Regions from separate parts of the Ensifer sp. 22521 genome, predicted to be linked through region 1. Evidence: riboswitches for the same ligand, from Rfam matches in the RefSeq annotation. Region 1 holds a riboswitch; each other region holds the start of a gene.
The links. A riboswitch is a leader RNA that binds a small molecule or an ion and turns the genes downstream of it on or off. The one in region 1 is predicted to bind thiamine pyrophosphate.
Positions count from the first base shown of each region.

Region 1 (7,284 bases):
CCAAGTGCCGATCGCATCGGCGAAGGCGTCGACGTCGTTGTGCTTGACCGCAACCGCGCCGGCCCTGCTTGCGGCGATACCCTCATGGGCACTCGCATGGATCAGGCTATCGTGGACGATGATGTCGTCGCGCTGCGGCAGCGTCGAAAACAAGGCGGCATTGGCCGCATAACCGCTGCCGAAGAGTAGCGTTCGCTCCACGCCAAAGAACGCTGCCGCCTCCGCCTCCAGCGCCTCATGTTCCGCATGGTTGCCGCGCAACAGCCGCGAACCGCCGGACCCGACCGGCAGGCCGCGGTCGATCGCTGAGGCAATTGCGGCCTTCAGCCGCGGCGATCCGGCGAGCGCCAGATAGTCGTTGGAGGTGAAGTCAACGCCACCAACCGCGACAAGCTCGCGCCGACGCCCTTTGCGTTCAAGGCCGTGAAGCGTCTTCTCGTAGCGGTGGAGCAAGCCCGCGGTCATTCGGCCGCTTCCGGTTCTGCCGTAGGCGCCATCGGCTTCAGCCCGAGGCGGCGGAAGAGTGCCGCATCGTGATCCTCGCCCGGGTTGTCGGCGGTCAGCAGCGTTTCGCCGACGAAGATCGAATTGGCGCCGGCGAAGAAACAGAGTGCCTGCATCTCGTCGCTCATGTCGGTGCGGCCGGCTGAAAGGCGGACGTGAGACGCGGGCATGAGTATGCGGGCGAGTGCGATGGTGCGGACGAAATCGATCGGATCGACGGGCGCCGCATCGGCAAGCTTCGAGCCTGGGATCGGAATCAGCATGTTGATCGGCACGCTTTCGGGGGGCACCGGCAGATTGGCGAGCGTCACCAACATCGAGATCCGATCGTCAGCCGTCTCGCCCATGCCGAGAATGCCGCCGGCGCAGACCTTGATGCCGGCCTCGCGGACGTTTGCCAACGTTTCCAGCCGGTCGGCAAAGCTGCGGGTGGTGATGATCTCGCCGTAGAAGCGCTCCGACGTATCGACATTGTGGTTGTAGTAATCGAGCCCGGCATCTGCGAGCCGCCCGGATTGTTCCGGCGTCAGCATGCCAAGCGTCATGCAGGTCTCTATGCCGAGCGACCGGACGCCGCGGACCATGGCGACGATCGCCTCCATGTCGCGCTCCTTCGGGCTGCGCCAGGCGGCGCCCATGCAATAGCGCGTCGCGCCGCCATCCCTCGCTTTCCGTGCCTCTGCAAGAACCCGTTCGACTTCCATCAGTTTCGACGCTTTCAGCCCCGTCGGGTAGTGCGCCGACTGGCTGCAATAGCCGCAGTCTTCGGCACAGCCGCCGGTCTTGATCGAGAGCAGGCGGCTCATCTGGATGGCATTGGGGTCGAACTGGGCGCGGTGAACGGACTGCGCACGATACAGAAGGTCGTTGAACGGCAAATTATAGATTTTTTGCGCGTCGGCCAGATTCCAACCGGTTTTGGCGGGTTTGGTGGCTCCCGAGGTCGGCTCGGTCGATCTGTTTGTATCCAGCATGTTCGTTCACTTCCCTGTTTGCGGCAAAGCAAAATAGATAGAATCCATTATTATCTATAATTTTCACGGGCACCGCATCAAGCAACCACCCAAAAGGAGAGCGCACTCTGCTACTTCAATCATAGCGTGCTTTCATATGATTCAACGGATGCGGCGAGAAGGGCAAATGCCGCAACTCTCCGCCTTGGCGGCATCAGCTGATGGCAATGAGAGCAGCCGCCAAATGCCCAGATTTGCGGACCTTGCGCCTCGCACCATCCGCAGATCTCCCGACCGATGCCCGCTACGGACACCGCCGAGCCGCAAGAACACATGCCTCTTCAATTTTTATAGATAATTTTCAACCGAAGAACCGCACGCGAGGTACACGCCGGCAGCCCTTGACAAAATCCGCTCCAGCCGCTCAGTTTGAAGCATTCACCAGGGGTGTCCCGACAAGGGGCTGAGATTCTGCTAGGCGACTTCCGCGGCGCAGTGACCCGTTGAACCTGATCCAGTTCATACTGGCGTAGGGACGGTGCAGACATCGCTGCCGCATTCGCGTTCGCGCGAGCAGATCTCGGCAAGGCGTCCTTCCCTCTCTTCCGGTCCGAACTGGGTCTCCAACAATGGAGCCTCGGCAATGCGTATCTTCATCGCGATTCTGCTTCCTTCAGACCGACGTTCGGCTCGCCGTAGCTGGGCGCATTGACCGTGCGCGTCCTGATCAAAGGCACCGGCGTCGTCGGGCTGACCTTGGCACATGAGCTGATCGGCCGTGGCGTCGAGGTGGCCGTTGCCGAGCGGCAGCCGGACTTCGGCGGGGCGGCGTCGTGGTTTGCCGGCGGCATGCTGGCGCCCTGGTGCGAACGCGAGAGCGCCGAGGAAACGGTGCTGACGCGCGGCATCGGCGCCATCGACTGGTGGGACCGTGCGCTTCCGGGCGAAGTGTCACGCAACGGCACCCTCGTCGTCGCTCCGCCGCGAGACGTCGGCGAACTCAAACGCTTCGCTTCGCGCACGTCCGACTTCGAATGGCTCGACGGAGAAGCGATCGCGAGACTGGAGCCGGCGCTTGCCGGTCGCTTCCGAGAGGCGTTGTTCTTCCCCGGCGAGGCGCATCTCGACCCGCGCCGGGCGCTTGTCTTGCTGCGGCAAAAGCTCGTCGAGAACGGCGTCGCCTTCATCGGCGAGGCGGATAGTAGCAGCGACAGCGATCTGATCGCCGACTGTAGCGGCGCTTCGCGGATCGGCGCCATCGCCGGCCTGCGCGGCGTGCGCGGCGAGATGCTCTATCTGCAGACCGGCGAAGTGGAATTGTCGCGGCCAGTCCGTCTCATCCACCCGCGCATCCCGCTCTACATCGTACCGCGCGGCAATGGTCTGTTCATGTGCGGCGCGACCATGATCGAAACCGACGACGGCGGTCCGATTGCCGCCCGTTCGCTGATGGAATTGCTGAACGCTGCCTATGCGCTTCACCCCGCCTTCGGCGAGGCGCGCCTTCTCGAAACCGGCACCGGCGTCCGGCCGGCCTTTGCCGACAATCTGCCGCGCGTCATGCGCGCCGGAAACACCATCACGCTCAACGGGCTCTATCGCCACGGCTTCCTGCTTTCACCGGCCTTGGCCGAGGAAGCGGCGAACCTTGCCCTTGCCCAGAACCTGAAGGGAGACGCCGCATGAAATTGACCGTCAACGGCGAGGATCACGACCTCACAGTCACGACCCTTGCCGAACTCCTGGCCGCACTCGACTTCGAAGGGGATTGGCTTGCCACCGCCGTCAACGGCGAGCTGGTGCACCGAGCCGACCGCTCGGCCCATTCCCTCAGCGATCGCGACCGGATCGAAATTCTCTCGCCGATGAAAGGAGGCTGAGACGTGCTGACGCTTTATGGACAGGAACTGCGTTCCCGCCTGCTTCTGGGCACCGCCCGCTACCCCTCGCCTGCCGCGCTCGAAGACGCGGTTCGTTCGTCGGCGACCGAGATTGTCACGGTTTCGCTGCGCCGCGAAACCGCCGGCGGCCGTCAGGGCGGCGCTTTCTTCGAACTGATCCGGTCGCTCGGCGTGCACGTGCTGCCCAACACCGCCGGCTGCCACTCGGTGTCGGAGGCGGTGCTGACCGCCAAGATGGCGCGCGAGGTCTTCGGCACCAACTGGATCAAGCTCGAAGTCATCGGCCATCAGGATACGCTTCAGCCCGATGTCTTCGGGCTGGTCGAAGCAGCACGCATCCTTTGCGCCGAAGGCTTCGAGGTCTTCCCCTACACCACCGACGACCTCGTGGTCGGCGAGCACCTCGTCGAGGCCGGATGCAAGGTGCTGATGCCCTGGTGCGCGCCGATCGGCAGCGCCATGGGGCCACAGAACATCCCGGCGCTGCGCGCCATGCGGGCCCATTTTCCGGATATGCCGCTGATCGTCGATGCCGGCATCGGCCGGCCCTCACACGCAACGACAGTGATGGAACTCGGCTTCGACGCGGTTCTGCTCAACACCGCCGTCGCCGGGGCAACGAAACCGGCCCTCATGGCCTCCGCCTTCGCCCGGGCTATCGAAGCCGGACGCGACGCCTTCGAGGCCGGCATGCTCGAACCGCGCGATTTTGCCGTTCCCTCCACGCCCGTCATCGGAAAGGCGGTGTTCGCGTGAAACTCGACCCCTTCTACCTCATCGTCGATAGTGCCCAATGGATCGGGCGGCTGGTGCCGCTCGGCGTGAAACTGGTGCAGCTTCGCGTCAAGGACCGTCCGGAAGCAGAGCTTCGCGATGAGATCCGCGCGGCCAAGGCGATCTGTGACCGTCATGGGTGCCAGCTCGTCGTCAACGATTACTGGCGCCTCGCAATCGACGAGGGCTGCGATTTCGTCCATCTCGGCCAGGAGGATCTCGCGGATGCGGATCTTGCCGCAATCCGCTCTTCCGGCGTGAAGCTCGGCCTCAGCACCCACGACGAGAGGGAGCTGGAGACGGCGCTTGCCGCCAAACCCGACTATGTCGCGCTCGGACCGATCTATCCGACGATCCTCAAGCAGATGAAATGGGATCCGCAGGGGCTGCCGCGCCTCTCCGCCTGGCGGGAGCGCGTCACGCCGCTGCCGCTCGTTGCGATCGGCGGCCTCAATATCGACCGGATTGCCGGCGTCTTCGAGCATGGCGCCGACAGCGCCGCGGTCGTCACCGATATCACGCTGAATGCCGATCCAGAGGGGCGGACGCGGGAGTGGATTGCACGCACGGCGCCGTGGCGCTGATCGAGGGAAACAGCGGGATCACCTGACGCCGTGGCTCTGCCTCAGGCAATCGCCAGTTCTGAAAGCCAGGCCGAACCCAGGCCGTGCTTGTCGCAATAGGCGGTAAGCCGGTCGCGGGTTTTGCCGGGCCGGTCGAGACCGAGAAAGCGGGAAGCGTTCCTCCAGAGGATATTCTGCTGGTGCTCGTCGCTGACGCTGGCGAGCGTCAGTTGCTCGACTATTCTCGAAACATAGGCGTTGTAGTCCTTCTCCAGCGCCATCATCGACCAGTCGGTGCCGAACATGAGATGGCGGGCGTCCGGGTCGTAATCATCAAGCCATTCGTCCAACAGCTGCCGGATCTTCGTGTGAAGATTCTTGTCGTCGCTGCTGACCAGTTCGCTGAGATAGCTCAGATCCGCAAACAGGTTCGGGCGACGCTCGTGATCGATCGTCCTGCCGATGATCTCTTCCCAGGTCGGCGGCCCGGAAAACTTGTCCTGGGCACAGGAGACCATCACGCCTGTCGGCGCCCCCGGGCGCAGGATTTCGTCGAAGGCGCCGAAATGCGCGAGATTGATCCGCAGCTTATCGTACTGGTTCGTGTCGAGCAGCTTCTTCCAATAGGCGGGGCTTGCAAGATTGCCGTAGCCGCAGCCGGCCCCGATGCTGTTTTCCGCATGGGCCATGATCGGCACATCGTTGTCGCGACACCAGGCGTAGAGCCGCTTCAGCGCGCCATCGATCGCCGGATCCGCATTGCCCCATGCCTTGAAGCCCATCGGCGGGTAGATTTTGACACCGATGAAGCCCTTTTCCGTGATCGCGTACTGGACGTTTGCCAGCGATGAACCCGGCCTTTGCGCTTCCCGATGCGGATCGAAGCCGACGAAGCTGTGCATGCGGATGCCGTGCTTCCTGGTGACGATCTGCTGGACCTCGTCCATGACGTCGATCTGGTCGCGCTGTGGCGATGATGTCCCGTGAAGCGATTTATCGAAGTCCAGGATGCTCGGCGTGATCAGAGAGAGCCGACATTTGGAAGCGAAGATCTTGACATAGGCTTCCGCCAGGTTTTCCCGGTAGTCCTGCATCAGCCGGACGAAGGAAAGATAGGTTCCGATCTGGTCGTGCGCCTTTGCGGCGGTGGCGACGGTATCGACATCCGCTTCACTCACGCCGCCGCCCGAACGCCGCTGGAATGTCTGGGGCAGATCGGGAGTTCCGCCGAGCTGGCGCAGCAAACCGTCATAGTCAGGGGATTCGCCAAGACTGCGCCTCGAAAACGTCGATCGTTGCTCGCCTGCGCGCGCGATCAGATCCCTTACCGCGACGCGCAATTGCTCGTCCTTGCGCCGCGCGAGCTCGGCGTCGGAAAGGCGCCGAGCGCCTTTTTTCAGAACAGCAAGTTCATGTTTGGCTTTGGGCGCGACATCGCCAAGCGCTGTCACGAGAAAGACCACCAGGGCATTTTCCAGCCCCTTCGCCTCCTCAGCGTTCGCGGAGAGCCTTTTCTCCGGCATCTTCTCCCGCAGCGCCACGTAGCGAACCAGGCCATCCACCGGCACATCCGCCGCGTTGAAGAAATGGCAATGGACGTCGATGATCGGGTGACTGAGACTGCAGGCGCCGGGCAAAGGCAGATGCCGGCATCCGGAAAGCACATTTGCAAGCACGCCCGCCGAAACCAGCCGCAAGACATCGCGGCGCGTCACGGCGGCAACCGGACCAGCCCAGTCGACCTCCATTGTCCCCTCCTGTTGCGAGACCCCCTCGAACAATCGGGCAAACATTACTCCGTCCGAAAGCCGCGCGAAACAGATATTTACTTGCCGTTACTGGGGTCCCGTAGATCAGCGTGAGTCGACTTTCAGTCAGACGGGAGGCGTGTTACTCTAAAATCTTGGGGAGAATTTTGCGTGGTTGGTGGCGCCGGCAAATATGAGTTCCAACGTTACCTGTCCGGAGCCCTGGTCCAATGGTCCTCCCCGGCAGCAACGGAATCGGCTGCCCCCGCTCGGGAAGACTTTCTCGGCTCGCTGCTTTTCGCCGACATTTCCGGCTTTACGCGTTTGACCGCCAAATGGTCCGAAAGCGACCGCGCTGCCGGCGCCGAACGCGTCAGCCTGCTTCTGAACGCCTTCATGGGCGAGCTCATCAACCATATCGAGGAGCATGGCGGCACGGTCTTGAGTTTCGCCGGCGACAGCCTGATTGCCGGCTGGCGGGCACCGTCCCCGGATGATCTCGAACAGACGGCCTGGCGCAGCTGTTATTGTGCAGAACGTATCCGCGAGCAAATCGGCGGGCCGGGCAATCCCGAAGACGCGCTTCAACTGCGCATCGCCGTCGGTGCCGGCGCCATTACGCTGCTGCATCTGCTGCCGCGCGCGGACCAGCGTTGGCTGATCGTCGGAGGCGACTGCCTGGCCCAGGCCGATCATGGCGGCCAACTGAGCGACGCCGGAGAAATTCTTGTCTCCGATGCCGCGTGGCAGCTGATCGGCAGGCGCGCCAAGGGCGGGCTGAACCGGGAAGGGACCACACGCCTCGAAAGCATCGAGCCCTGCTCGGCCACGAAGGAAGCGC
Region 1 covers NZ_JBQENM010000003.1:196,406-203,689, forward strand. The annotation lists gene ACTJKE_RS05060 (8-amino-7-oxononanoate synthase) at 1-465, opposite strand, end outside; gene bioB (biotin synthase BioB) at 462-1,478, opposite strand; TPP riboswitch at 1,891-2,011, shown strand; gene thiO (glycine oxidase ThiO) at 2,172-3,143, shown strand; gene thiS (sulfur carrier protein ThiS) at 3,140-3,337, shown strand; gene ACTJKE_RS05080 (thiazole synthase) at 3,341-4,114, shown strand; gene ACTJKE_RS05085 (thiamine phosphate synthase) at 4,111-4,716, shown strand; gene ACTJKE_RS05090 (amidohydrolase family protein) at 4,758-6,443, opposite strand; gene ACTJKE_RS05095 (AAA family ATPase) at 6,615-7,284, shown strand, end outside.

Region 2 (7,284 bases), on a different contig from region 1:
TGCCCTCTTCCGGATCCGTTGCCAGACGTCTGAGGATGAGAAGCAGGACGCCGGTCATGGCGATCTGCAGGCCGGACAGCGCGATGGCGCGTGGCGGATCGAAATCGAAGCGCAGCGCCTGATAGATCGCGACCTCGATGGTGCTGGCAGCGGGCCCGCCGCCAAGCGTCAGCACGAGCGTGAAGCTGGTGGCGCAGAGCATGAAGACGAGGCCGGCCGCGCCTGGCAACAGGCCGCGCAGGACGGGCCATTCGATGAAGCGGAAGAGCGCTCGGGAGGGCATGCCGAGATTGGCAGCGCTGCGCCAGTATTCGGCGGGAATGCGCTCGAGGCCGGCCAGGAACAGGCGCGCCGCAAGCGGCATGTTGAAGAAGACATGGGCAAGCAGGATGCCGAACAGGCCATAGATGCTGATCGGTTGCTCGAGGCCGAGCCAGCGCAGGCCGGAATTGAGGAAGCCCTGGCGTCCCCAGATCTCGATCAGCCCGAGTGCGCCGACGAGAACGGGCAGGCCGAGCGGCAGCGCCATCAGCCGCAACAGCCAGATCCGGCCGAAGAAACGCGGCCGCCGCGCCAGCGCCCGCGCCACCGGTATCGCGAAGAGCACGGACAGCAGAGTGGAAAGGCTTGCCTGCAGCAGCGTGAAGCGGGTGACGCGCCAGATATAGGCGTCGAACAGAGTGCCTTCGTCCGTGCCGCCGGTTTGGGCGAGCAAGGCGGCGATCGCCAGGCCGACGAAGAGCAGGAAGGCGCCGAGGCAAATCGCCCCGGCGACAACAGTCATGCGGTTTTCGCGAAGTGCGAACAATCCGGCCTCAGTTCTTGCTCATGGCAGCAAGCCACTCGTCGATCCAGGCCTTGCGGTTCTTCGCGACCTCTTCCGATGGCAGCAGGAAGGTCTTCTCCGGGTTGACCAGCTTGTTGAAGGCGTCCGGCAGCGGCTCCTTGGTTGCTGCGACCGGCATCATCCAGTTGGTTGTCGGAATGATCGACTGGAATTCCGGACCGGTCATGAACGCGAGGAACTGCTTTGCCAGTTCCGGCTCCTTGGCACTCTTGGTCATGCCGGCGACTTCGATCTGGATGTAGTGACCTTCCGAGAAGGTGGCCGCCTGGTAGCGCTCGGTGTTCTCAGCGACCATGTGGTAGGCGGGCGAGGTGGTGTAGGAGAGCACCATCGGCGCTTCGCCCTTGGTGAAGAGGCCATAGGCTTCCGACCAGCCGGGGGTGACGGTCAGAACACGGTCCTTGAGCTTCGCCCAGGCAGCACCCGCCTCGTCGCCATAGACCGCCTTGACCCAAAGCAGCAATCCGAGGCCCGGCGTCGAGGTGCGCGGGTCCTCGATGACGATCTTCTGCGACGCGTCGCCTTCGACCAGTTCCTTGAGGCTCTTCGGCGGTGTCTTCAGGGTCTCGGTGTCGTAGACGACGGCGAAATGGCCGTAGTCATAGGGCAGGAAGGTGTCGTCGGAGAAGTTGCCGGGCACCTTCAGGTCCTTCGCTTCGATGCCATGCGGTGCGAAGAAGCCCGTTGCCTTTGCTTCCGCCACGAGGTTGGTGTCGAGACCGAGCACGATGTCGGCCTTCGAGGCAGCACCCTCGAGCTTTAGGCGCGTCAAGAGTTCGACGCCATCGGCAACACCGACATAGTTGACCTTGCATTCGCAGGTCTTTTCGAAGGCTTCCGCCACCTTGGCGCCCGGCCCCCATTCGGTGATGAAGCTTTCATAGGTGTAGACGGTCAGCGTCTTGTCGGCAGCGGCGGCATAACCGGTGAAAACAAGGCTTGCGCTTGCGGCCAGCGCTAGCCGGCTAAGTATTTTGAGCTGTGATGAATTGGACATGCGAAGCACCTCTCCCAAAGTTCGTTGTTGCACGGGAAAAGGGCGTATCGGTGCGATCGCGTCTAATCCCTCCGCCGGTATGAGCCGGATCAGGTTCCGCGGGTTGGCGTTTTGACGCCTCTCAGCCTCCGGCCGCCATGCGGTCGGGAGGCACCCCGTTAGAGCGGCAAGAGATTTACCGCTGCGGCGGCTTCATGGCAAGCGGTGTTTGGAATGGGCGACGCATGGGGCGAGCCCATTTTCTGTCGGGCGTTTTCGCCAACCGGCAACTGCGCTATGACACCATCACGCTTGGCCGCAAGGAGGAAATCCCATGCCAGATATGCTAGTTCGCCTTTATGCCCTTCCGGCAGAGCCCCAGTCGCGGCTTGGTTCAGGCATCAGCATCCGTCGCGCCATGGCGCCGGAACGCCGTCTGGTGGTCTCCTGGATCGAAAAGACGTTTGGCGCCGGCTGGGCAGGCGAAGCGGAAGCTGCCTTCTCCTCGACCCCGACACGCATGCACGTCGCGGTGCACGACGAAAAGATCGTCGGCTTTGCCTGCCACGACGTGACAGCGCTCGGCTTCTTCGGCCCAACCGGCGTCGATGAAGGTATGCGTGGGCAGGGCATCGGCGAGGCGCTGCTGCTTGCAAGCCTGACGGCGATGCGCGAGGCGGGCTACGGCTATGCGGTCATCGGTGGCGTCGGCCCGGCGAAGTTCTACGAGCGCGTGGCCGGCGCGATCGAAATTCCCGATTCAACACCCGGGATCTATGCCGGCATGCTATTCCCGGAACCGGTGCCGGAAGGACACTGACGGCTTCGGCAAATTGCTGCGATCGCAGCGGTTTGCGGTTTTCTTCGTTTTCCTTCCGCGATCCTTTGCGCTATGGGCATTGCCATGGCTCGATCGACCTTCACCATATTGCTTGGCGGCGCCCTCTCGGTGACCAGCCGGCTGACAGAGCAGCTCAGCGGCAGCCGCTTCGTTGCCGCTGACGGCGGCATGCGCCATGCCCGCTTGCTCGGCGTCGTGCCGGATGTCTGGGTCGGCGATTTCGATTCGACCGAAGACGCCCTGCTGTCCGAGTTCGCCTCCGTTCCACGCGAGCCCTACCCGGCGGCAAAGGCTGCGACGGATGGCGAGATCGCGGTCGAGGCTGCGTTGTCCCGCGGCGCTGATCGGCTGATCTTTGCCGGCGCGCTTGGCGGCAGCCGCAGCGACCATGCCTTCCTGCACCTGCTGCAGGCCGCAGCGCTTGCCGAGCGCGGGCTTTCGGTGCTGATGACCTCGGGCGAGGAAGAAGCCTACCCGCTGCTGGCAGGCACGCTCGATCTCGACCTGCCGAAAGGTTGTCTCTTTTCCGTGCTGGGATTGACCGAGCTGACCGGCCTTTCGATCGTCAATGCGCGCTATCCGCTTGACGATTTCACCCTGCCGTTCGGATCGTCCCGAACCGTTTCCAACGTCGCGGAGGGTCCCCTTCGCTTCAGCCTCAAGAGCGGACGCGCCATCGTGCTTGCCCGCCCCTATGATCTTTCCGGAGCCTGAGCCTTGGCGCCCCCAATTCTGAAACTCGACGATATCTTCTTGACCTTCGGCGGCGCGCCGCTGCTTGCCGGTGCCAATCTGCAAGTGGAACCGGGCGATCGCATCTGCCTTGTCGGGCGCAATGGCTCGGGCAAGTCGACCTTGATGAAGATCGCCGCGGGCCTTTCAGAGGCACAGTCGGGCGAGGTGTTCCGCCATCCCTCAGCGACCATCCGCTATCTCCACCAGGCGCCGGATTTCGACGGCTACGACACGGTGCAGGCCTATGCCGAAGCCGGCCTCGGACCGAGCGACGATCCCTATCGCGTCGCCTACCTGCTGCAGCATCTGGGCCTGACCGGCGAAGAAGACCCGACGCGCCTTTCGGGCGGTGAGGCGCGCCGTGCCGCACTGGCGCGCGTCATGGCGCCGGAACCTGACATCTTGCTGCTTGACGAACCGACCAACCATCTCGACCTGCCGACGATCGAATGGCTGGAAGAGGAGCTTACCCGCAGCCGTTCGGCGCTGGTGTTGATCTCGCACGACCGGCGCTTCCTGGAGAAGGTCTCGACGGCGACCGTTTGGCTCGACCGTGGCCAGTCGCGCCGGCTCGATCGCGGCTTTGGCCATTTCGAAGCCTGGCGCGACGAGGTGCTGGAGGCCGAGGAACTGGAGCAGCACAAGCTCGGCAAGGCGATCGAGCGCGAGGAGCACTGGCTGCGCTACGGCGTGACGGCGCGGCGCAAGCGCAACATGCGCCGCCTCGGCGAGTTGCAGACCATGCGCGCGGTCTATCGCGGCCACAAGGGGCCTCAAGGCACCGTGCAGGCAACGGCAGCTGACGCCAAGGAGTCCGGCAAGCTGGTGATCGAGGCCGAAAAGGTCAGCAAGGCCTATGGTGACCGCACCATCGTCGCGCCCTTCTCGATCCGCGTCCATCGCGGTGACCGCATCGGTCTCGTCGGTCCGAACGGTGCCGGCAAGACGACGCTCCTCAAGATGTTGACCGGTCAGATCGAGCCGGACACAGGCACGGTCAAGCTCGGCACCAACCTCGAAATGGCGACGCTCGACCAGAAGCGCGAAGACCTCAACCTGGACGACACGCTGGCCCATTACCTGACCGACGGGCGCGGCGACAACCTGCTTGTCAACGGTGAGCAGCGCCACGTTACCGGCTACATGAAGGATTTCCTGTTCCAGCCGGAACAGGCGCGCACGCCGATCCGCGAGCTCTCGGGTGGCGAGCGCGCTCGGCTGATGCTGGCGCGCATTCTTTCGCGGGCGACCAATCTTCTGATCCTCGACGAGCCGACCAACGACCTCGACATCGAGACGCTGGACCTGTTGCAGGAGATCGTCGCCGGCTTTGCCGGAACGGTCATTCTCGTCAGCCACGACCGTGACTTTCTCGATCGCACCGTCACCTCGACGATCGCGCCGGCAAACCCGGAGGAGCCGGATGGCCGCTGGATCGAATATGCTGGCGGCTATTCCGACATGATGGCGCAGCGCAAGGGCGCGATTGAAGAAAAGCGCAAGGCAGAGAAGGCGGAAAAGGCCAAAGCCGACGCCGCTGCACCCTCCGCCGATGCGCCGAAGGCCGCCAAGGGCAAGCTTTCCTACAAGCAGAAATTCGCGCTCGAAAACCTGCCGAAGGAGATCGCCAAGGCAGAGGCCGAGGCCGCCAAGCGCGAAGAAAAGATGGCTGATCCCAAGCTTTTCACAAAAGATCCAAACGCCTTTGCGAAGCTCGCGCAGGAACTGGAGAAGCTACGTGCGGATCTCGCCCGCATGGAGGAGGAATGGCTGGAGCTCGAAATGCTGCGCGAGGAGCTCGAAGGCTAGCCGCAACCAGTGGCGCGTTGAACAGCGTCAGGAGATATGATAAGAAAAACTTATTATATCATTTGTGAATGATCCTGATGCCCTTCAAACTTGAATCCGAAACCATCGGAATGCTGCTCACGGACGTCTCGCGCCTTTTGCGCGGGGCTTTCGACCGCAAGGTCAATGCCATGGACCTGGGCATCACCCCCGGCGAGGCGCGCACGCTGATCCAGGTGGCGCTGAAAGAGGGCATCAAGCAGGCCGAGATCGCCACCCGCATGGGCATCGAGCCGATGACGCTTTCGGCCTATCTCGATCGGCTGGAGGCGATGGGCCTTGTTGCCCGCGTACCGGATCCGGCGGATCGCCGCGCCAAGAACGTCGCCATCACCGAGAAGGCCGGTCCGCTGCTCACCGAGCTGATGACGGGGCTCAGGGAGATGATGAACGCCTATACTGCCGGGCTCGACGAGGCGACGCGCGAGGTTCTCTGCGCCAATCTGCGCATCCTGCGCGACAACTTGCGTGAGCTTGACCCGTGCCTTGCCGGCAAGGAGACAGCGGAGAAGTCCGAGGACCAGCCTGGAGCCTCGCAATGACGCGTCGCATGAGCGAGCGGCGCACCAGCATCATCGGGGCGTTCCTGGTGGCGCTCGGGCCAGTTTCCATGGCGCTCTATACGCCGGCGATGCCGGAGCTGGTGCGGGCGTTTTCGTCGAGCGAAGCGGCGATCAAGATGACGCTGTCGCTCTATTTCGCCGGCTTCGCCTTTGCCCAGCTCGTTTCCGGCACGCTATCCGACGTCATCGGGCGCCGCCGCGCGACGCTGATCTTCATGGCGATCTATCTCGTCGGCAGCCTGATGTCTGCCTTTGCGCCGTCGGTTGCGGAGCTGCTTGCCGGGCGCCTGGTTCAGGGTATCGGTGCTTCCGTCGGTATGACGGTGGCGCGGGCGATCGTGCGGGACCAGTTCACCGGGACCGAAGCGGCGCGGATCATGAACATGATCGGCATGATGCTGGCGCTGGGGCCAGCCTTATCGCCGACGCTCGGCGGTCTGGCGCTCGGCCTTTTCGGCTGGCAGTCGATCTTCTTGCTGATGGTCGGCTTTGCCGCCATGGCTTGCATCACCGTGCAGTTCTTTATGGCCGAGACCGCGACGCCCGATCCGAGCAAGGGACACCTAAGGCCGATCTTGGCGGCCTATCGCAGGTTGGTGAGCGACAGCCGCTTCGTCTCCTCGACGCTCGTCATCGGCGGAGCTGTCGGCGCGCTCTATGCCTGGGCGACGATGCTGCCTTTTGTGCTGATCAACGAAGTCGGCCTGACGCCGACCGAGTTCGGTGTCGGCATGCTGATGCAGTCGGGGCTGTTCTTTTCGGGAACGGTGGTGGTACGGCTGCTGATGCGCCGGTTCACGCCGCAGGCGCTGGTACCGGCAGGCCTCGTCTTCATCGGTCTCGCCAGCCTGATCCTCGCCTACAGCATGCACGCGCTGTCGCCGAGCTTCCTTTCGGTCATGCTGCCGATCGGCGTCTATGCCTTCGGCATCGCCTTCGTCATGCCCTACATGATGACGGCGGCGATGGCGCCCTTTCCCGATATCGCCGGCACGGCATCCGCGATGATGGGCTTCGTCCAGATGGGCTCAGGCCTGCTCGGTGGCGCGATCGCCGCTGCGGTGGGGGTCCCGGTGCTGGCACTCGGCACGATCATTCCGAGCTTCGGCCTCGTCTCTATCCTCAGCTATGTCTGGTATCGCCGGACGGTTCGGCTGAAGCCGCTGGCGGCGGCCGTTGACCGCGAGGATCCGCTGCTGGAGGCGGCGGAGTAGCGGAAACAAAAAAGCCTCCGCGAACGGATCGCGGAGGCTTTGTCTTTCAGCGCTTACCGACTTAGCGGTTGCGCGCAGCCAGCGTGCGCAGGCGCAGCGCGTTGAGCTTGATGAAGCCGGCGGCATCCTTTTGGTCGTAGGCGCCCTGGTCGTCCTCGAAGGTGACGAGTTTGTCGGAATAGAGCGACTTGTCGCTTTCGCGGCCGATGGTCATAACGTTGCCCTTGTAGAGCTTCAGCGTCACTTCGCCCTCGACATGC
Region 2 covers NZ_JBQENM010000002.1:195,619-202,902, forward strand. The annotation lists gene thiP (thiamine/thiamine pyrophosphate ABC transporter permease ThiP) at 1-808, opposite strand, end outside; gene thiB (thiamine ABC transporter substrate binding subunit) at 816-1,844, opposite strand; TPP riboswitch at 1,894-2,012, opposite strand; gene ACTJKE_RS03005 (GNAT family N-acetyltransferase) at 2,158-2,643, shown strand; gene ACTJKE_RS03010 (thiamine diphosphokinase) at 2,728-3,378, shown strand; gene ACTJKE_RS03015 (ABC-F family ATP-binding cassette domain-containing protein) at 3,382-5,208, shown strand; gene ACTJKE_RS03020 (MarR family winged helix-turn-helix transcriptional regulator) at 5,286-5,789, shown strand; gene ACTJKE_RS03025 (multidrug effflux MFS transporter) at 5,786-7,024, shown strand; gene ACTJKE_RS03030 (argininosuccinate synthase) at 7,086-7,284, opposite strand, start outside.
Region 2: it holds a riboswitch for thiamine pyrophosphate, as region 1 does, so the genes downstream of both, thiB (thiamine ABC transporter substrate binding subunit) here and thiO (glycine oxidase ThiO) in region 1, are expected to answer to the same signal.

Region 3 (7,284 bases), 150 kb from region 1:
GCATCCTTCGTCGCGGCGAAGCTTCGAGAATTCGGGCTCGACGAGGTCGTGGAAGGCGTCGGCGGCACCGGTGTCGTCGGCCGGCTGAAACGCGGCAGTGGCAATCGCGCCATCGCCCTTCGCGCCGACATGGACGCGCTCCGGATACCGGAGCAGGGAGAGCAGTCCTATCGCTCGACCCGGCCCGGCACCATGCATGCCTGCGGCCATGACGGCCACACCGCAATGCTGCTCGGGGCAGCGAAAATGCTGGCAGAAGGCGGAGGCTTCGACGGCACCGTTTGTTTCATCTTTCAGCCGGCCGAAGAGTGGGGCAAGGGCGCGCTGGCGATGCTCGACGACGGCCTGATGGAGCGCTTCCCCTTCGACGAGATCTACGGCCTGCACAACATGCCGGGGCTGCCGGTCGGCCGCTTCGAGACCCGTGTCGGCGCGATCATGTCGGCGGAGGACAATTTCGAAATCGTGCTGAAGGGTGTTGGCGGGCATGCGGCGCGGCCGCATTGGGGCAATGAGACGCTTGTCGCGGCTTGCGCTACCGTCGTCAATCTGCAGACGATCGTCTCGCGGCGCCTTTCGCCGACCGATATCGGCGTCGTTTCGGTGACCGAACTCTTGACCGACGGCACGCGCAATGCCTTGCCCGGCCTCTCCCGGATCCTCGGGGACGCCCGCAGCTTCCGCCCCGAGGTCAGCGCCAAGATCGAGGCGGAGACGCGCGTGATCGCCAAGGGCACGGCGGATGCCTATGGCTGCGAGGTCGAGGTCAGCTACACACGCGAGTTCGTGCCGCTCATCAACGACCCGGCCTTGACCGGCCACGCCTTTGCTGCGGCGCAAGCGGTGTTCGGGCCTGAGAATGTCGCGACGGCCGCTGAGCCTATGACCGGTTCGGAGGATTTCGCGCGCTTCCTCGAGCACGTGCCGGGCTGCTTCGTCTTCATCGGCAACGGCGAGACGTCGGCGCCGCTGCACAATCCGCGTTACGATTTCAACGATGATGCCCTGATCTTCGGCGCGCGCTACCACGCGGAAATCACCCGGCAGAGACTGGCGCCGACTGAGCCCCGGCCATGAACAGAAATCCGCATGAAAGCAGGACAGCCAAGCCAATGCAGACCATCGATGCCGCGCGCCTCCTCGGGCGTATTCACGATCTTGGCGAGATCGGCCGCGATCCCCACGGGCAATTGACGCGACTGGCCGGTTCCGACAACGACAAGGCTGGCCGCGATCGCCTCGTCGCCTGGATCGAGGCGGCGGGTCTCGAAGTCGCCATCGACCGCATCGGCAATATCTTCGGCACCTGGCGCGACGAGGGTAATGCCGGCGAGGCGCCCATCATGCTCGGCTCGCACGTCGACACGGTCATCAATGCCGGCATCTATGACGGCTGTTACGGCGTGATTGCCGCGCTCGAAGTGATCGAAACTTTGAGAGAGCGCGGTCTGACGCCGGCCCGGCCGATCGTCGTTGCCGCCTTCACCAACGAGGAGGGCGTGCGTTTTGCGCCCGACATGCTCGGCTCGCTCGTCTATGCCGGCGGGCTGCCGGTGGAGAAGGCGCTTGCGACCGTCGGCACAGATGGCGCGGTGCTGGGAGAGGAACTCGCGCGGATCGGCTATGCGGGCAATGTCGAACCGGGGTTCCTCATACCCCACGCCTATGTCGAGCTCCATATCGAGCAGGGACCGGTGCTGGAGCGCGAGGGATTTGCAATCGGCGCGGTCGAAAACCTGCAGGGCATTTCCTGGCAGCGGGTGACGATCGACGGTGTCGCCAATCACGCCGGCACGACGCCGATGGCGATGCGCTGTGACGCCGGGCTTGCGGCCGCCCGCATCGGCCTTTTCCTGCGCGATCATATAACCCGCTCGAACGCTCCGAGCGTCGCGACCATTGGCACCATGCGTTTCGAGCCGGACGCAATCAACGTCATTCCGTCGCGGGCGGTCTTCACCGTAGACCTGCGCGACCCGGACGAGGATCGGCTGCAGGCGCTGGAGGCGGCGCTTGCGGATTTCCTCCTGCGTGTCGCCGCTGAAGAGGGTGTCGAGATATCGGTCGAGCGCCTGGCGCGTTTCCAGCCGGTCGCCTTCGATCTGGGCATTGTCGCCACGATCGAGGCTTCGGCGAAGGCGCGGGGCCTGAAGAGCCGGCGCATGACTTCGGGCGCCGGCCACGATGCGCAGATGATCGCACGCGTCGCGCCGACGGCGATGATCTTCGTGCCGAGCCGCGACGGCATCAGCCACAATCCGCGCGAACACACGGAGGCGGATGATCTGGTTGCCGGGGCGAATGTGCTGCTCGATGTCGTCGAGCGGATTGCTTGCAGCGGCTGGAAAGGCAGTTAGGAATACTCGCGGCGAGAAAGACGATGGTCTGTATCCGTAACTCCGCCGCCACACTCCGGCAGGTCGTGATCGGGATAGACATATCTCGAATGTAAAGCTCTGACGCCGGCTGAGCTGGTTCTCGCGCGTCAGAACCCGTTCCTACACGCACATCCGGAGTCCGGTTTCGAGAAATGGCGTAGCTCCCCTCCGTTGCGACGAAGTTGACCTGTCTTCAAGGCTCTCATTTCGTGTGAACGGTCTTCTGCCGGGCAGGAGATTCAGGCTGGCTCCGTTCGAAGCGCCTTTCCGGCGTCTGGCGGAAAAGGTTAAGGAAATTGCTGCCGCCGTGCCAGACCTTGCCGCTTGGTCCGTAATCCCGTGAGTCGCGCATCGATGAGTGGGGCTCGCTGTGGCTATCGCTGTCGATGACGGCAGCACCTCCGCCGCCTGCGCCGGTGCCGCCGGGAACGCCGCCTACGCCGCTGCCGTCACCGGTGCCCCAATTGCCACCACCCCCATCGCCGCCACCCTCTGTGCCGTTGCTTCCGCCGCTCCCGACGTTTTCGCCACCTTGGTCGCTGCCATCAGTGCCATTTTCACCATTCCCGCCGCCGACATCGTCGTCCGCATGGGCGGCAGAAATCCAGGAAAAACCCGTGGCAAAACTCCCGCTGTCGTCGAGGCGTGGCAGATCTCCAGCGAGTGCCACAAGGCCGCCTATCGACAGGGCCGTCAGTCTCAGCAGGCGTGTCCTCAAGTCATTCTCCTCGTAAACGGCGTTTTTTTCGTCGTCCTGCAAGAGCGCCGCAGAGGACGGCAGCTTGGCGTGAATGACGGGTCCGCCGGCGGCGACTTTTGCGTGAGTTTTACATATCGTTCAACCGATAAGGGGGCAAGCTATTCCCCCAGGGCCCAGCATCCGCCTTGCCGTCGGAAGGGACTACGAGGCGTCCCTCCCGACGTGTGCCCTTTAACTCTTATCTTCGACCTCAGCGACCGGCATATAGAGGTCGCCACCCTCGCGGTATTTCGCGGCCATTGCCTCCAGCCCCTCCTTCTGCGCTTCCGCACGAATGTCGTGCGAGATCCGCATCGAGCAGAATTTCGGGCCGCACATCGAGCAGAAATGCGCGACCTTGTGCGCCTCCTTCGGCAGGGTCTCGTCGTGGAAGTTACGGGCCGTCTCCGGGTCGAGAGAGAGGTTGAACTGGTCCTCCCAGCGGAACTCGAAGCGGGCGCGCGAGAGAGCGTCGTCGCGCACCTGGGCGGCCGGGTGACCCTTGGCGAGATCGGCGGCGTGGGCGGCGATCTTGTAGGTGATAACGCCCACTTTGACGTCGTTGCGGTCGGGCAGGCCCAGGTGTTCCTTCGGCGTGACGTAGCAGAGCATGGCGGTGCCGAACCAGCCGATCATCGCAGCGCCGATGCCGGAGGTGATGTGATCGTAGCCCGGTGCGATGTCGGTCGTCAGCGGGCCGAGCGTGTAGAACGGCGCCTCGCCGCAGACGGCAAGCTGCTTGTCCATGTTCTCCTTGATCTTGTGCATCGGCACGTGGCCGGGGCCTTCGATCATCACCTGACAATCCTTGGCCCAGGCGATCTTCGTAAGTTCGCCGAGCGTTTCCAGTTCGGCGAATTGCGCGGCGTCGTTGGCGTCGGCGATCGAGCCAGGGCGCAGGCCGTCGCCGAGCGAGAAGGAGACGTCATAGGCGCGGCAGATGTCGCAGATCTCCTCGAAATGCTCGTAGAGGAAGCTTTCCTTGTGGTGATGCAGACACCACTTGGCCATGATCGAGCCGCCGCGGGAGACGATGCCGGTGACGCGATCGACGGTGAGCGGGATGTAGTGCAGGCGTACGCCAGCATGGATGGTGAAATAGTCGACGCCCTGTTCGGCCTGCTCGATCAGCGTGTCGCGATAGACTTCCCAGGTGAGGTCCTCGGCAATGCCGTTGACCTTTTCCAGCGCCTGGTAGAGCGGCACGGTCCCGATCGGAACCGGCGAATTGCGGATGATCCATTCGCGGATGTTGTGGATGTTGCGGCCGGTCGAAAGGTCCATAACCGTATCGGCGCCCCAGCGGGTCGCCCAGACCATTTTTTCGACCTCTTCGGCCATCGACGAGGTGACGGCGGAGTTGCCGATATTGGCGTTGATCTTCACCAGGAAGTTCCGCCCGATGATCATCGGTTCGGATTCCGGATGGTTAATGTTGGCGGGCAGGATGGCCCGGCCGCTGGCGATTTCCTGGCGGACGAATTCGGGCGTCACATGATCGGGAACGTGTGCGCCGAAGCTTTCGCCGTCACGAACCTTCGCGCGTGCCGCATCGCGACCGAGGTTTTCACGGATCGCCACGAACTCCATCTCCGGCGTGATGATGCCGGCGCGGGCGTAGGCAAGCTGCGTTACCGCCTTGCCAGCAGTCGCCTTGAGCGGCGCGTGCTGGAACGGGAAGGTCGGCGTCAGCCGATCGCCGCTCGCAAAGCCATTGTCCTCCGGCCGCACGATCCGTCCCTCGTAGGTTTCCACGTCGCCGCGTCCGACGATCCAGTTGCGGCGAAGCCGCGGCAGGCCCGCCTCGATGCTGATCTCGGCGTCATCGGCGGTATAGGCGCCGGAGGAATCGTAGACGGTAACCGGCGGCTCGCCGGAGGTCGGGTGCAGCGCGATCTCGCGCATCGGCACGCGGATATCCGGGTGGAGGATGCCCGGCTTATGGATCTTGCGCGAGGCCGGAAGCGGGCCTTGGGTGACCGAGAGGGGGGTAGGCTTTGTGGCAATATTCATGACGAGGCTCCAAGTTTGCGATTGGAGACCCAGTTCTGATGCCGGAAGGATGAAAGACGCTCCGCCAGATGCTGGACGCACGGAATCCTGGCTTCGATATCTGCACCGTCCCTACGCCAGTATGAACTGGATCAGGTTCAACGGGTCACTGCGCCACAGCCGGCAAGCCGGCCATCCAGCAGAATCTCAGCCCCTTGCGGGACCCCCCTGGTGAATGCCTAAGAGATAGCCATCGAACGGCACAGGTCGTCAAGCGCGAATTCGTCGGTCGGCGAAGATGCAATTTTAGAGTGTATTTGGCCGCTGACGAGAGCTAGCTGCCGGATTTTTCCGGAATGCCGCGCTCCGCATAGTCGGCTCGGTTGATGCCGTGACGCTGGAGCTTGTCGTAGAAGGTCTTGCGCGGAATGCCGAGCGCTTCGATCGTCGCCTTGACGTCGCCGCGCTGGGCGCGAAGCGCCTCCTTCAGGATTTCCGCTTCGTAGCGTTCGAGCCGTTCCGGCAGGGCGAAACCAGACTGTTCAACGACTGCAATGGGCTGCCCCAGCGGGCCTTCGACCCCAAGTGCGACCCGTTCGGCAAAATGCGAGAGTTCGCGCACATTGCCGGGCCAGGCATGGGTCATCAGGTGTTGCTGCACTGCCGGCGAGATGTGAGGCACGTCGCGCTTGAAGCGCTCCGCCGCCCGCGTCAGGAAGTGCGAAAAGAGCAGCGGGATATCATCGCGGCGCTCGCGCAGCGGCGGGATCGACAGCGTCACGACATTCAACCGGAAGTAAAGATCCTCGCGAAAGTCGCCGCGCTGGGCCGGGTCGCCGAGGTCGATCTTGGCGGCGGCGATGACGCGGATATCGACGGGACGCACCTGATTGGTGCCGAGTGGCGTGATCTCGCGGGCTTCGAGAACGCGCAGCATCTTGACCTGGGTCGCCGGCGGCATCGCCTCGATCTCGTCGAGGAATAGCGTGCCGCCGCTCGCGTGTTCGATCCGGCCCACACGCTTCTTCAGGGCGCCGGTGAAGGCACCCTGTTCGTGGCCGAAGAGTTCGCTTTCGATCACCGTTTCCGGCAGCGCGCCGCAGTTCAGCGCCACGAAGTTGCCGTCGCGGCGCCGGCTCCAATTGTGGAGCAGCGTCGCGACCACCTCCTTGCCGCTGCCGGTTTCGCCGGCGACGAGCACGTCCACATCCGTGTCGGCGATGTGCCGGATCGTCTGGCGCAAGCGCTCCATGACCGGCGTCTGGCCGATCAGCGGCAGGCTGTCGCCAGCCGTTTCCGCCGCCCGTTTGAGCGCGCGGTTCTCCATGACGAGCCGTCGCTTTTCGAGCGCGCGGCGCACGCTCTGCACCAGCCGGTCGGCGGCAAAGGGCTTGGGGATGAAGTCGTAGACGCCATCCTGCAGCGCTTGAACTGCCATCGGTATGTCGCCGTGGCCGGTCACCAGAATGACCGGCAGGTCCTTGTCGAAGGTAGCGATGCGGCGAAAGAGCTGCAGCCCGTCGATGCCGGGCATGCGGATATCACTGACGACGATGCCATCGAAATTCGCGTCGAGGGTTTCCAAGGCTTCGGCGGCGCTCGCAAGCGAAGTGACGTCGAAACCGGCGAGCTCCAGCGTCTGCGTCATCGCCTTGCGCAGATAGTTGTCGTCGTCGATGAGGTAGACGGACGGCTGCATCGCTCAGGCCCTCTTCAGGCGAACCGTGAAGACGGTGCCCTTGTCGCTGGTTTCGACCGATATCTCGCCGCCATAGTCGGCGACGATCTCCTGGGAGATGGCGAGTCCAAGGCCGAGACCTTCGTCCTTCGAGGTGTTGAACGGCGTGAACAGATCCTCGCGGATATGCTGTGGTATGCCGGGGCCGTTGTCGGAAACGACCAGCAAGACCGTGCCGGAAGGGTCCTCCTCACAGCGCACGCGGATCTCGGCATCGCTGCGCTCGCCGAGTGCCTCCAAGGCATTCTGCAGGAGATTGATCAGGACCTGTTCAAGACGGATGCGGCTGCCGTAAACGCTGAGCCCGTTTTCCGGCAGGTCGATGATGATTGCATCCATGCGGCCGGCAAAGCGGCTGCGAAGCAGCATCAAGGCGCCCTCGATCACCTCGCGCATCGGTGTCGGCTCGGCGACGAAGCGGCCCTTGCGGGCAAAGC
Region 3 covers NZ_JBQENM010000003.1:48,329-55,612, reverse strand. The annotation lists gene ACTJKE_RS04375 (M20 aminoacylase family protein) at 1-1,077, shown strand, start outside; gene ACTJKE_RS04370 (Zn-dependent hydrolase) at 1,113-2,357, shown strand; gene ACTJKE_RS04365 (hypothetical protein) at 2,581-3,096, opposite strand; gene thiC (phosphomethylpyrimidine synthase ThiC) at 3,310-5,130, opposite strand; TPP riboswitch at 5,221-5,349, opposite strand; gene ACTJKE_RS04355 (sigma-54-dependent transcriptional regulator) at 5,444-6,808, opposite strand; gene ACTJKE_RS04350 (sensor histidine kinase) at 6,812-7,284, opposite strand, start outside.
Region 3: it holds a riboswitch for thiamine pyrophosphate, as region 1 does, so the genes downstream of both, thiC (phosphomethylpyrimidine synthase ThiC) here and thiO (glycine oxidase ThiO) in region 1, are expected to answer to the same signal.